Methylocaldum szegediense: one gene and its partners. The protein of the gene in region 1 interacts with the protein of each later gene in a pairwise test. Links are inferred from orthologs where the notes say so. Each region holds a gene or a part of one and is shown in the gene's direction. Other genes may lie near its edges. The genes, in order: QEN43_RS17820, mrcB and mtgA.

Evidence for each region.
Region 2: the proteins of QEN43_RS17820 (region 1) and mrcB interact in binary tests that used the Escherichia coli proteins (3 or more experiments, as listed by UniProt). The link is inferred for Methylocaldum szegediense from one-to-one orthologs.
Region 3: the proteins of QEN43_RS17820 (region 1) and mtgA interact in binary tests that used the Escherichia coli proteins (3 or more experiments, as listed by UniProt). The link is inferred for Methylocaldum szegediense from one-to-one orthologs.

What each region holds. Positions count from the first base shown.
Region 1 is NZ_OX458333.1:4,101,857-4,105,889, forward strand. Bases 1-2,904 are described here. They hold QEN43_RS17820 (peptidoglycan D,D-transpeptidase FtsI family protein), read left to right. Parts: upstream 1-537; coding sequence 538-2,271; downstream 2,272-2,904. Other genes in these bases: rsmH (16S rRNA (cytosine(1402)-N(4))-methyltransferase RsmH), read left to right, coding at 1-256; ftsL (cell division protein FtsL), read left to right, coding at 259-516; QEN43_RS17825 (UDP-N-acetylmuramoyl-L-alanyl-D-glutamate--2,6-diaminopimelate ligase), read left to right, coding at 2,268-2,904. Outside these bases: more of QEN43_RS17825, read left to right, coding at 2,905-3,782; QEN43_RS17830 (UDP-N-acetylmuramoyl-tripeptide--D-alanyl-D-alanine ligase), read left to right, coding at 3,779-4,033. UniProt on the Escherichia coli protein: Essential cell division protein that catalyzes cross-linking of the peptidoglycan cell wall at the division septum. Required for localization of FtsN.
Region 2 is NZ_OX458333.1:1,060,652-1,064,803, forward strand. Bases 642-3,664 are described here. They hold mrcB (penicillin-binding protein 1B), read left to right. Parts: upstream 642-1,039; coding sequence 1,040-3,289; downstream 3,290-3,664. Other genes in these bases: QEN43_RS04515 (putative bifunctional diguanylate cyclase/phosphodiesterase), read left to right, coding at 642-891; QEN43_RS04525 (FimV/HubP family polar landmark protein), read right to left, coding at 3,525-3,664. Also shown: more of QEN43_RS04515, read left to right, coding at 1-641; more of QEN43_RS04525, read right to left, coding at 3,665-4,152. UniProt on the Escherichia coli protein: Cell wall formation. Synthesis of cross-linked peptidoglycan from the lipid intermediates.
Region 3 is NZ_OX458333.1:2,007,545-2,011,534, forward strand. Bases 362-3,222 are described here. They hold mtgA (monofunctional biosynthetic peptidoglycan transglycosylase), read left to right. Parts: upstream 362-1,367; coding sequence 1,368-2,078; downstream 2,079-3,222. Other genes in these bases: QEN43_RS08500 (DUF5658 family protein), read right to left, coding at 362-564; QEN43_RS08510 (DUF4404 family protein), read right to left, coding at 2,119-2,382; speE (polyamine aminopropyltransferase), read right to left, coding at 2,440-3,222. In the rest of the region: more of QEN43_RS08500, read right to left, coding at 262-361; more of speE, read right to left, coding at 3,223-3,288; speA (biosynthetic arginine decarboxylase), read left to right, coding at 3,363-3,990. UniProt on the Escherichia coli protein: Peptidoglycan polymerase that catalyzes glycan chain elongation from lipid-linked precursors. May play a role in peptidoglycan assembly during cell division in collaboration with other cell division proteins.

The sequences.
Region 1 (4,033 bases):
ACGGCAGGCCGTGGACGTACTTAAGCCCGGTGGGCGGTTGGTGATCATAGCTTTTCATTCTTTGGAGGATCGGATCGTGAAGCGATTTATGCGCGACGAGGAGCGTGGCGGAGCGTCACTCCCGCATTTGCCCTTGCAGGCGACCGAGCCCGGAAGGCTGAAACGCATCGGCAAAGCCCGCATGCCGGGACCAGAAGAAGTTCGAGACAATCCGCGTGCTCGCAGTGCGGTCCTGCGTGTGGCGGAGCGCCTCTAGCCATGAGGGTTCTTCTAGTTTTACTCGTGGTCGCGGTGGCTTCCGCCTTGGGCGTCGTTTACACCAAGTACCGTTCGCGACTGTTGTTTGCCGAGGTTCAGCGACTCGAACAGGAGTTGGACGCGTATGACGAGGAATGGGGACAGTTACAGCTCGAGCAGAACACCTGGGCCGAACATAGCCGTATCGAACGGATGGCGCACGGCCGCTTGGGCATGCTTCTGCCGCCAAGAGAATCGATTATTTATATCAAACCTTAGACGTAGACGTCGCGTCGAAATATGTTGATTATCCAACCCAGGCCGGTAAATGAGGCAAATTACAACGGGCGCTGGTATTTTCTGCTGGCCGTCATGCTGATGGCCATGGTGGTTTTGATCGGACGCGCCGTTCACCTACAGGTGCTGGACCGGCAGTTCCTCAAGCGCCAGGGTGATTTGCGCCATATCGGCATACTGCCGGTCCCGGCGCACCGCGGTCGAATTCTCGATCGTAACGGAGAGTTGCTGGCTATCAGTACACCGGTCAAATCGATCTGGGTTAACCCGAAAGAGTTCCGCGCGGCGGAGATCCCAGCGGGTAAGCTTAGGCTGCTGGCCGAGCTTCTAGGTCTAGCCCCGAAAGCGCTTGAAAAACACATTGGACGCAATGAGAACCGCAGCTTCGCTTATCTGAAGCGCCGGATCAATCCCGAGTTGGCCGACCAAGTTTTGGCTCTAGGTATCCCGGGCGTTTATGCGGAGCGGGAATATCGTCGCTACTATCCGACGGGGGAAGTGGCCGCCCACCTGGTCGGCTTCACCAATATCGATGACAAAGGTCAGGAGGCGATGGAACTCGCCTACGACGACTGGTTGAAAGGTGTGGATGGGGCGAAACGGATTCTTCGCGACGGCAAGCGGCGTATCATCGAAGACTTAGAATCTATCAGGCCGCCTGTGCCCGGCAGGGATCTCATTCTGAGCATAGATCAGCGTCTGCAATACCTCGCTTATCGGGAACTCAAGAAGGCCGTACTCCAGCATCAGGCGCGCTCCGGTTCTTTGGCGCTGCTGGATGCCCAGACAGGCGAAGTGTTGGCGATCGTCAATCAACCCTCTTATAACCCTAACAGCCGCATTCAGGTGAAGGGAAGCGCATCGCGTAATCGGGCGATAACCGATGTGTTCGAGCCGGGGTCGACGATGAAGCCGTTCGTCGTGGCCCTGGCCTTGGAACTCGGACTCTATCGTCCCGACACCGTGATCGATACCACGCCGGGTACGATGCGCGTGGGGCGCAATGTCGTCAAGGATATCCATAACTATGGGGTCCTTGATGTGGCGCATGTCCTTCAAAAATCGAGCAACGTGGGTGTTACGAAGATCGCGCTTAACTTGCCGGCGAGGAAGCTCTGGGCTTTCTACAATAATCTAGGCTTCGGCCAGCCTTTGGAGACGGGGTTTCCCGGCGAAGCAAACGGCCGCCTTCCCGATTATCAAGGCTGGAGCCCGTTCGAACAGGCAACTCTCTCGTTTGGTTATGGCATGTCGGCCTCGACGTTGCAGTTGGCGCGAGCTTATCTAGCGCTCGCCAATGACGGGGTGATGCCCATGGTAAGTCTCGTCAAGCGAGACAAAGCCCCCGAGTCGCATCGCATCATGTCAGACCATACGGCCGTCAGCGTACGCAGGATGCTCGAGCGGGTCGTTAGCCGCGAAGGTACGGCACTGAAGGCCGCGATTCCGGGCTTCCGAGTCGCCGGCAAGACCGGGACAGTGAAGAAAAGTGCCGTCGGTGGCTATTCATCTTCTCAATATCTATCGGTATTTGCTGGGATGGCGCCAGCAAGCAAGCCGCGTTTGGTTATGGCGGTCATGATTGACGAGCCATCGGCCGGAGAGTATTACGGCGGTGCCGTGGCCGCACCGGTTTTTTCACGTGTCATGGAGGGAGCTTTGCGGTTACTGAACATCGCTCCGGATCAGGAGGAGACCATGCCTATCCTTGCCGCGCAGCAGGATGAACCGGCATGACAAACGTCGAAAAACCGGTTCAAGGATACAAGCTTGATTCCTTGGTATCCGGATTTATCGATAATCCCGTTCCGTTGTCGGTTGACGTCACCGGGCTTTGTCACGACAGTCGGCGCGCTCGTCCCGGTGATCTTTTCGTGGCATTGGCAGGACACCGTTCGCATGGTATGCGCCACGCCGAGCAGGCGGTTCGGCATGGTTGTTCGGCCATCATTTACGATCCTGCCGGAGACGGACATCTCTTCGCGAGCGGTATTGCCGGCATACCCTGTATTCCGGTCGAGGCGCTGAGTCAAAAGCTGGGGTTCATCGCCGACCGTTTTTTTGGCACGCCTTCCGCATTTCTGGATGTCATCGGGATTACCGGCACGAACGGCAAGACGTCGTGCAGTCACTTTCTCGTCCATGCACTTTCGGCCAGAGCGACTGCGGCCGTAGTGGGGACCTTGGGTTTTGGAGCTCCGGGTGCGCTCGAGGTGACGCACCATACCACGCCGGACGCCATCGAGGTTCACCGACTCTTGGCTCGTTTGCGCGGTCAGGGCGTCAAAACCGTGGCGATGGAGGCATCGTCCCACGGTCTGGTGCAGGGCCGTCTCAACGGTGTGCGTTTTAAAGGCGCGTTGTACACGAATTTCGGCCGCGATCATCTCGATTACCACGGCACCATGGAAGCTTATTTGGAAGCCAAGCTAAGTCTTCTCACCTGGCCGGGGCTGGAGTTCGCGGTCTTCAACGCCGATGACCCGATCGCGGACGCCATTTTGAGGCGAGCACCGTCTCAATTAAAATTGATAGGTTTCAGCTTGAGCGAGCGATCCATCGAGTCGGCGCCCGTGGTTTCTGCGGAAGCCGTACGTCAAGATGCACAGGGAATCTCTTTTCGGGCGCGATATCATCAACAACTCGCTAATGTATCCGCCCCGGTTTATGGCGATTTCAACGTAGAAAACCTTGCCGCCACATTGGCGGTTTTGGTCGCTTTAGGATACGGGTTGCCCGAAGCGGCGGAATTGCTCAAGAATGTTCAGCCCGTTCCGGGACGGATGGAACGGTTTTCACGGCTGGGACGCACGGCCGTCGTGGACTATGCCCATACCCCCGATGCATTGGCTAGCGTATTGCGCAGCTTGCGCCGACATTGCGAAGGCAGACTATGGGTGGTCTTCGGGTGCGGCGGCGACCGCGACCGTGGTAAACGCCCGCTGATGGGGGCCGTCGCCGAGGAACTGGCCGATGTCGTCATATTGACCGATGACAATCCCCGCTTCGAGAATGGAGACGCGATCATCAGGGATATTCTGTCTGGCTGCCGTCAGAATAAAGCCGCCACTATTCGAAATCGCCGCGAAGCCATCGTCTGGGCGCTGGAGCGGGCGGGGGCGGGCGATATCGTTCTTATAGCCGGAAAAGGACACGAAGATACCCAAGAAATTCAGGGACAGAAATATCCTTTCCGTGATCGCGACGTCGTAATGGAAACTCTTTCGGTACTGGAATTGCCGAGATGAAGATGCACCTTTCCGAGTTTAGCGCGATCGTCGGCGGTGAGTTGCGGGGCGACGATGTGGCATTTGAGTGTCTGAGCATCGATACGCGCACTATGAAGCCGGGCGATGTTTATCTGGCAATCCGAGGCACTCGGTTCGACGGCAACGATTTCGTTGCTCAGGCGAAAGCTGCGGGCGCGCCTGCGGCGGTGGTGGAACGCTGGGTAGATTGCGATTTGCCCCAGGTGCGGGTTGAAAACGGGCGAATGGCG
Region 2 (4,152 bases), 3.0 Mb from region 1 along the record:
GCCCATCAAGCTTGCTACGTGGCGAAAGCGAACGGGCGGAATATGGTTCAGTTGTACAACGACAAGGACACGGAGGCCTACACTCGGCGCAGCGACATACTATGGGTGCCGTTGATCCGAGAAGCTTTGATGGAAAATCGCTTTTTTCTGGTGTTTCAACCGGTCGTCAGAGTTTCGGACGGCGCTATCACGCACTACGAAGTTTTGATTCGAATGCGAGGCAAGCGCTCGGACGTGTTTGCGCCTGGGGAATTCATCCCGGTCGCGGAGCGTATGGGTTTGATTCACCACATTGATCTATGGGTGGTCGATAAAGCGATCGATTTTCTGGCTTCACTGCCTGAGAATCAATCGCATGTAAGTCTTACGATTAACCTCTCGGGCGTGGCGTTTCAGGATCAGTCCCTGTTGCCACTGATCAAGCAAAAACTCGAGATGACTTGGATTTCCGCATCCCGGGTTGCGTTCGAGATCACTGAGACGGCGACGGTCGCGAATTATCAGCAAACTCGGGAGATGATCGCGCGCATAAGAGCACTGGGGTGTCATTTCGCTTTAGATGATTTTGGTGCCGGCTTTAGTTCGTTCGATTACATCAAGAAATTCCCCGTCGATTACCTGAAAATCGACGGGCAATTCATAAAGAATCTACTTCATGACGAAACCGACCAGGTACTGGTCAAGGCCATGATCGATATTGCCCGAAAGCTCGGGAAGAAGACCATCGCTGAGTATGTCGAGAGCCCCAAGGTTCTTTCCCTTTTGAAAACGCTGGGCGTAGATTATGTTCAAGGTTATCTGATCGGGAAACCGGAACCCTATCTGCTCGATAAAACGACAATCGCGATCGACGAGATCGCAGGTTCTTCACAGTCGACCCAAGCAGCGTAGCCGAATTTGCCGTTTTGGTGTCAGGTTCACTAGCTTAGGCCCTGATGGGCATCATCATTGTTCTCCCATGCGAAACATCAGACGTGGTAAGCGGTTACGCAAGACGCGGTCATCTACTTTGTCGTTGTTGAGCAGGTCATTCCGGCGTGTGTTGGTGTATTTATCGCCTTTTGTTGTCGCCGGCGCGGTCGGCTATCTGGCATACGTAGATCATACGGTGCGCCAGCAGTTTGAAGGGAAGCGCTGGTCTTTGCCCGCGCGGGTTTACGCGAGCCCGGTGGAGTTGTTTGCGGGCTATGAATTGAGTGCGGATCGGCTCGAATGGTTGCTCGAACAACTGAAATACCGATATGACCCAAATTTGGCATCGCAGGGGACATATTTCCGAAAGGGCAACGAATATGCGCTGAAGACACGAGATTTTCGGTTCTGGGATAAGTTGGAAACCTCGCGCAATATACGGGTGCGATTTGACGGCGGGCACATCAGCTCGGTCAGCGATGCCGTAGACGCCAGGCCGTTGGCATTGGTTCGCCTAGATCCGGTTCAAATCGGCAGTTTCTACCCCGCTTTGAAGGAAGACCGTATTTTGATCAAGCTCAATCAAGCGCCAGAGGTCCTTCTTAAGGCTTTATTTTCGGTGGAAGACCGGGAGTTTTACGAACATTTCGGAATTTCCTTCCGAGGTATCGCTCGAGCAATGTGGGCCAATATTCGCGCTGGAGCGATCGTGCAAGGCGGTAGCACCCTGACGCAGCAGTTGGTGAAAAACTTCTTCCTCAGCTCAGAGCGTACCTGGTGGCGCAAGCTTAACGAGTTGGTCATGGCTTTGGTGCTGGAAGCGCGGTACTCCAAGGATGAAATCCTTGAAGCCTATCTGAATGAAATCTATCTCGGTCAAGATGGGGCCCGAGCGATACACGGTTTCGGTTTGGCGAGTCGCTATTATTTCAGCCGCTCGCTGGAAGAGCTGGAACTCCACCATGTCGCTCTGCTGGTGTCCCTGGTACGGGGACCTTCGTATTACGATCCGTTCCGATGGCCGGAAAAGGCGCGGAAGCGCAGGGATCTAGTATTGGACGAGATGGTCAAACAGGGACAGCTTTCGGCGAGTGAGGCTGCGGCAGCGAAGGCCAAGCCGCTAGATGTGGTGAAGAATCCGCACCAAGCCATCAGCCGTTATCCCGCGTTCCTGGATTTGGTCAAGCGACAGTTGCAGAACGAATATCGTCCCGAGGACCTGACCTCCGAAGGGCTTCAGCTGTTTACGACTCTCGATATCTTTGCGCAGCATTATCTCGAGTCTGCCGTTGAGACTACGCTGGCAAAACTCGACAAGCAGACTCGGTCGACGCAATTGGAAGTCGCCGTGGTCATGACTCGCCGGGCTACGGGAGAAGTCGCCGCATTGATGGGATCAAGAGATCCGCAAAATGCAGGGTTTAATCGCGCGTTGGATGCGGAACGTCAGATTGGTTCGCTATACAAGCCGGTCGTTTATTTGACGGCGTTAGAGGAATCGCAACGTTATACGCTGGTTTCGCCCCTGCAAGACGTGGAGGTCCGTCTCAAGAACCCCGGGAGTCGACCATGGGCGCCGAAGAATTACGATCATCGGGAGCACGGTATCATTCCTTTGCATAAAGCCCTGGCGCATTCCTACAATTTGGCGACAGTCAATTTGGGAATGGAAGTGGGCGTTGCCCGTACGGCAGAAACGCTTAGACGGTTGGGCGTTGAAAAGCCGGTGGAGTTGGTGCCGTCGCTATTACTGGGCACGGCTGCGCTTACGCCGTTTGAAGTTGCCCAGATGTACCAAACGTTAGCCAGCGATGGCTTTGTGGTTCCTCTGCGGGCTATTCACGCGGTGGTTTCGCAAGAAGGAAAGACCCTGCAGCGCTACGGCATTAGAGTTAAGCAATCGATCGATTCGGCGGCCGTCTACCTCGTCGCTACCAACCTGCAAGAGGTGATGCGTGAAGGTACCGGGAAGCTTGCTTATTCCTATTTGCCCCGAAATTTCGATATGGCGGGGAAAACCGGAACGACCAATGATCTCAGGGATAGTTGGTTTGCTGGTTTCGCCGGCGATTACTTGGGTGTCGTGTGGGTTGGTAGGGACGACAATAAACCGGCAAAGCTCACCGGGGCTCAGGGAGCACTGCCGATCTGGGCATCTGTCATGCAAAAGGTGAGCAGGGAGCCGCTTGAATTAGAACCGCCCGAGAACATCGAATTCGTTTGGATTGACACTGCGACCGGACTGCGATCGGAGGAAAGTTGCCCAAGCGCGATCCGTTATCCTTTTATCGTCGGTTCTGCACCGGTAGCGGTCTCGCCGTGTGGTCGCCCGTCGATTCCGGCTGGCGGAGAATCGTGGGGTCGACCATTGTTCTAGATCGTTTCAATCGCGCTCGTAGGTCAAAATAGGCCTGGCGGCAATTGCTGCCGCCTTCGGTTCGGGTGAATGGATGCATGTTTAGTTGTAGATCGGCAATCCTGTGCTGATCAACCGGTTACCCCAGCTGCACCATCGGGAAAGGTGGCTTCGGCGCTCCCGAAGACACCGTTTGCGATTGGAAGAAACGTCTGCGTTACTCGCGAGTGTACGTACAAGTACGTAGGAAAACGCTCTAGGTTCTGCGGAGATGGGTGATGACGGATTTCGGCGTCGATGGCGCTTCTTGCAGGTTCAACTTATCCATCAGTGCGCTTGCCTCTGCTTTCTGTTGTTCGTTGCCCATCTCCAAAACGTCCATGAGCATATCCAGCGCCGATTGTTTATCATCCATATCCGCATAAGCCTTGGCCAAATCCAGTTTGGTTTCCATCGGGTCCATGTCAGTGAGCGGGGCGAAGTCATCGCTCTCTTCTTCCACAAGGCTTCCGATGTCATCCGTATCAAAAGTCTCCCCATCGCCTGGTATGGATGATGCCAGGTCGAATCCGAGCTCGGATGTTTCTAAGTTTGAGACGGACTCAGAGCCTTGGTTCGACGCTTGATCTTGCTGAGCATCGTTTCTGGCCAGCTCACGTAGGATATCATCGATAGATGGGTCCGTTTCGCCCTGGATCTGGCTTTCCGCGCGGAAGTTTGACCGGTCTGCATTAAAAGGAATCAGATTGTCGAGCTTCGGCAGTTCATTGCCAGTTTCCAAAACTTCAGCGTCAGCCTTGGAAGCTTCAGCATCTAAGGAAACGAAATCAAAATCCAACATTTCATTGTTGGAGGCGGTTACGACGTCGCCCGACTCCGTCTTA
Region 3 (3,990 bases), 2.1 Mb from region 1 along the record:
GCATTCGAGTGTTCATCGTAGGTCGTAGGATGGTTAGAGCAAAGCAAAACCCACCGATGTTGGGCCTGCCCTCGGCTCCATACGAAGCAGGACTTTCGAACGGTTTCTCAAGCCTAGTGGGATAGGCTCCTAACTCACCTACACAAATTGAAATCTAGTTGAACGCAGTTCGGGGCTCAGGGCGTTAGAGACATCAAGGGAAATGCCTGGTCGAATCGCGCGGGCATAGCGTAGGTGGCTCCCCCCGGGCCGCACTCGAACCTAGGACTCGATAACTAAAATCACGTTATTGGTCACGACCCAGCTGTAAAAAGCGACAGCCGAAGTCAAGGTCGCCTTGATCCAGCGGCTTTTCATCTTATGCCTGTCCATGAACAAAAACGCGATGAATGCTAGACCCGCCGCCTTAATCGCGAAAATTGAATACCCGAGTCCGACCAGCCCGGCACAGAAGTTTAGAACGGGGTTCACTTCTTCCAGGCCGGAAGAGCTCAACCCCAAATAGGTCACAATTCCATCCGCGACTTGCAAAAGTCCGAAAAGAATAATCAGTAAAGCATACATTCAACGGCTCCAAAGTTTTGACACGGGATGCTGGTCCTCGGCATCAGCGCGCATTAAAGAACGTCCGGCGGCGCGAGATCGTCGTTACCGGAGGTGGAAAATAAAAGGCGTTATAACCTTCGACCGTTTCTATCTAGGATAATGCAATCGCAGTCCGCAGGCGGAACGAGTTCATGGCGAGAAAACGCATCGTGCGTCGCGAGTCTCCCTTCCGTCGACGCCACCCCGCATTTCTCCTGCTTTGCCGTCGCATGATCGCGACAGCGCTTTCGCTAAGACGGGATGATCGAAATACGGGTTTCAAATTAAAGCATAGCAGATGCATGAAACGCTAATAGAAATTATCCAAAGCCCAAAACAGTTATCGCAGCCATTCTCGAAAAATTTCTGCTTATCATCATCAGGAAACGCCTGTAACAGCTACGCGGAATGATTTTGAGTGGCAACATGAATAAATTGGCTCTCGCTGGAAAACCCATGCCGCGACCAACGGATTTCCGGAGACGTTTAATTGAAGTCTTCCCGCTTGCACAACGGTTTCGCGACATTTTGATCCCAGAATCGGCCGTTAACCGCTTCGATGTACCAGACGATAAATCCGGAATGTCCTGCCCTCAATCAATCTCACCTTATGGGTGAAGCCGCTACGTATCCGATTTCACGGCGGGCGAGTCCTCCCGAAGCGTTGCGCCTGCTTGCGAACGATAACCCCATGCGGCACCGCGCTCTTTCGATAAGCTTTGGAGCACTCTGTCGAAGAACTTAATCAGAGTCTCCTCAAAGCCTCGACCACAAAACAAGAAGTGAGAACAATCCTCCGCAAGCTCATCTTGGCCTTTCTTGCTCTGACCATCATTCCGGTGGCCTTGCTACGCTGGATTCCACCGCCGACCAGCGCGTTCATGCTGCGCGCGCAGTTTCTGGCACTTACCAGCGGGAAACCCGGATTTCAGCTGCGTTATCGGTGGGTTCCCTGGCAAGACATATCGCCTTACGCGAAAATCGCCGTGATTGCCGCCGAAGACCAGTTGTTCGACCGGCATTACGGTTTCGACCTGAACGCCATCATCCAGGCTTGGAAGCATAACCAGCAGGGGAACCGCATTCGGGGCGCTAGCACGATTTCCCAACAAGTTGCCAAGAACCTGTTTCTTTATCCGGGACGGAGCTACTTCCGCAAAGCCCTGGAGGCTTATTTCACGGCACTCATCGAACTGATGTGGACGAAACGGAGGATATTGGAGGTTTACCTCAATGTCGCTCAGTTCGGCGAGGGAATTTACGGCGTCTCGGCCGCGAGCGAAGCCTTCTTCGCCAAACCGGCGTCCAAACTCAACCCGAACGAAGCCGCCCTACTCGCGGCCGTTCTGCCCAATCCCGTGCGCTTACGCGCCGACAAGCCTTCGGCTTATGTGATGCACCGCCGGTTGTGGATACTGAAACAGATGAAACAGCTCGGAGGATCGAATTATTTGCGGAACGTCGACAGCCAGATTCAGGCAAAAGCGGATTAAAGTAACCCGCCTCTGCCAAGCGTATAAGAAGAGAAAAGGATCAGATCCCCAGGTTGCCTAGAGCAACCATCAAATCGTTGAGAATGCCGGTGATACGCGGGTGCTCGACTTCGAACTGCGAAATCGCCTCTTTCATGTCGTCCAACAAATGCAGCCGATGCTCGTCTTCCGATGCCTCGAGCTGCCGCTCAAGATCGCTCAGAATCGTCTCGAGCCGTGCCCGAGTTTCGGCATCGGCCGTGCTCAATTGCTCGATTTCTCTGCGCAAATTGAAAAGCGCTTCGCTAACTTCTTTTTCAGTCATGGGATCATTTCCTCAAACCCGTCGTTTCGGCAAATCGTAACATAGGCTATCGTCCGCTCAAGCCATCGCCGCCCTGAAGAACTCCGGCTCTACGAAAGCGGCCTTGTGGATCTCAGCGTTGTAGTAGCTCGTCGCGAACGGCTTGTTCCGGGCGTCCGCCTCGCGGAAATAAGTCAAGTCGGACTTGCCCGCCAAAGTTCCGCTCCACCAACCGGACGGATAAATAAACTGCGGGAAAAACAGCGTTCGGGTTTGCGAAAATCCTGCCTGACGCATCGCCTTGTGCATGGCCTTGATCAGCGGCATATCGAACAGCGGCGATTCGCTCTGCTGAATCAGAATCCCATCCTTGCGCAGGCAGCGGAAACACTCACGATAGAACGGCTCGTTGAATAAGCCCTCGGCCGGGCCGACCGGATCGGTGCTGTCCACGATGATGACATCGACGCTGTCCGCCGCCGCGTCCTTCACCCATTGAATGCCATCGATAAAGCGCAGTTCGGCACGCGGGTCGCTGTTCGATTCGCACAACTCCGGAAAGTACTGCTCGGCGAGCCGGGTCACGCGCTCGTCGATCTCAATCTGGACCGCCCGCTTGACCTCCGGGTGTTTGAGAACCTCCCTAAGGCTCCCACAGTCGCCGCCGCCGATGATCCAGACAGTTTCTGGATTCGGATGGCTGTATAGAGCAGGGTGGGTCATCATCTCGTGATATAAGAAATTATCCCGGTCTGAGACCATGGTACAGCCGTCGATCACCATGAGCGTGCCCAGCCATTCGGTCTCGTAGATCTCGATGCGCTGAAACAGCGTCTGTTCCTCGTGCAGCTTTTCGATCAGCTTCAAAGACAGCGCACTCCCGTGTTGCGCATCGATCTCGGTAAACCATTTTTCATCGTTCAGCATGGTGTTCCTCACAATGGAAAAATTGAGGGATTTTCCACATAATTCAGTCTTTTTGAAAGAGTATGCCCACCGAAATGAGTTGGAGTCTAGAACAGGCGGTCGATACCTACGCTATCGAGCATTGGGGAGAAGGCTACTTCGGCATCAACGACGAAGGCCATGTGGTCGTCTGGCCCACCAAGGACCCGGCGCAAGGCTCGGTGGATCTCTTCGAAATCGCCCACGCGGTGCGCCAGGAGGGCTTGTCGCTGCCGGTTCTGGTACGCTTCACCGATATCCTCCGCGACCGCGTGAACCTGCTGCACAAGGCCTTTGAAAAGGCTCGCCATGAGCACGATTATGGCGGCAGCTATACGCCGGTATACCCGATCAAGGTCAACCAACAGCGTAGCGTGATCGAAGGCATTTTGAAGAACGGCCACGCGTCGGTCGGCCTGGAAGCCGGCAGCAAATCGGAACTTCTGGCCATTATGGCCTTATCCGATGCCGGCACGGTCATCTGCAACGGCTATAAAGATCGATCCTACATCCGCCTGGCCCTGATCGGCCTCAGCCTTGGGCTGAACGTCTTCATCGTCATTGAAAAGTTGTCCGAGCTGGAACTGGTGCTTTCCGAGTCGCGTGATCTGGGAATCGAACCGCAATTGGGCGTCCGTATCCGACTGTCCAGCATCGGCGCCGGCAAATGGCAGAACAGCGGCG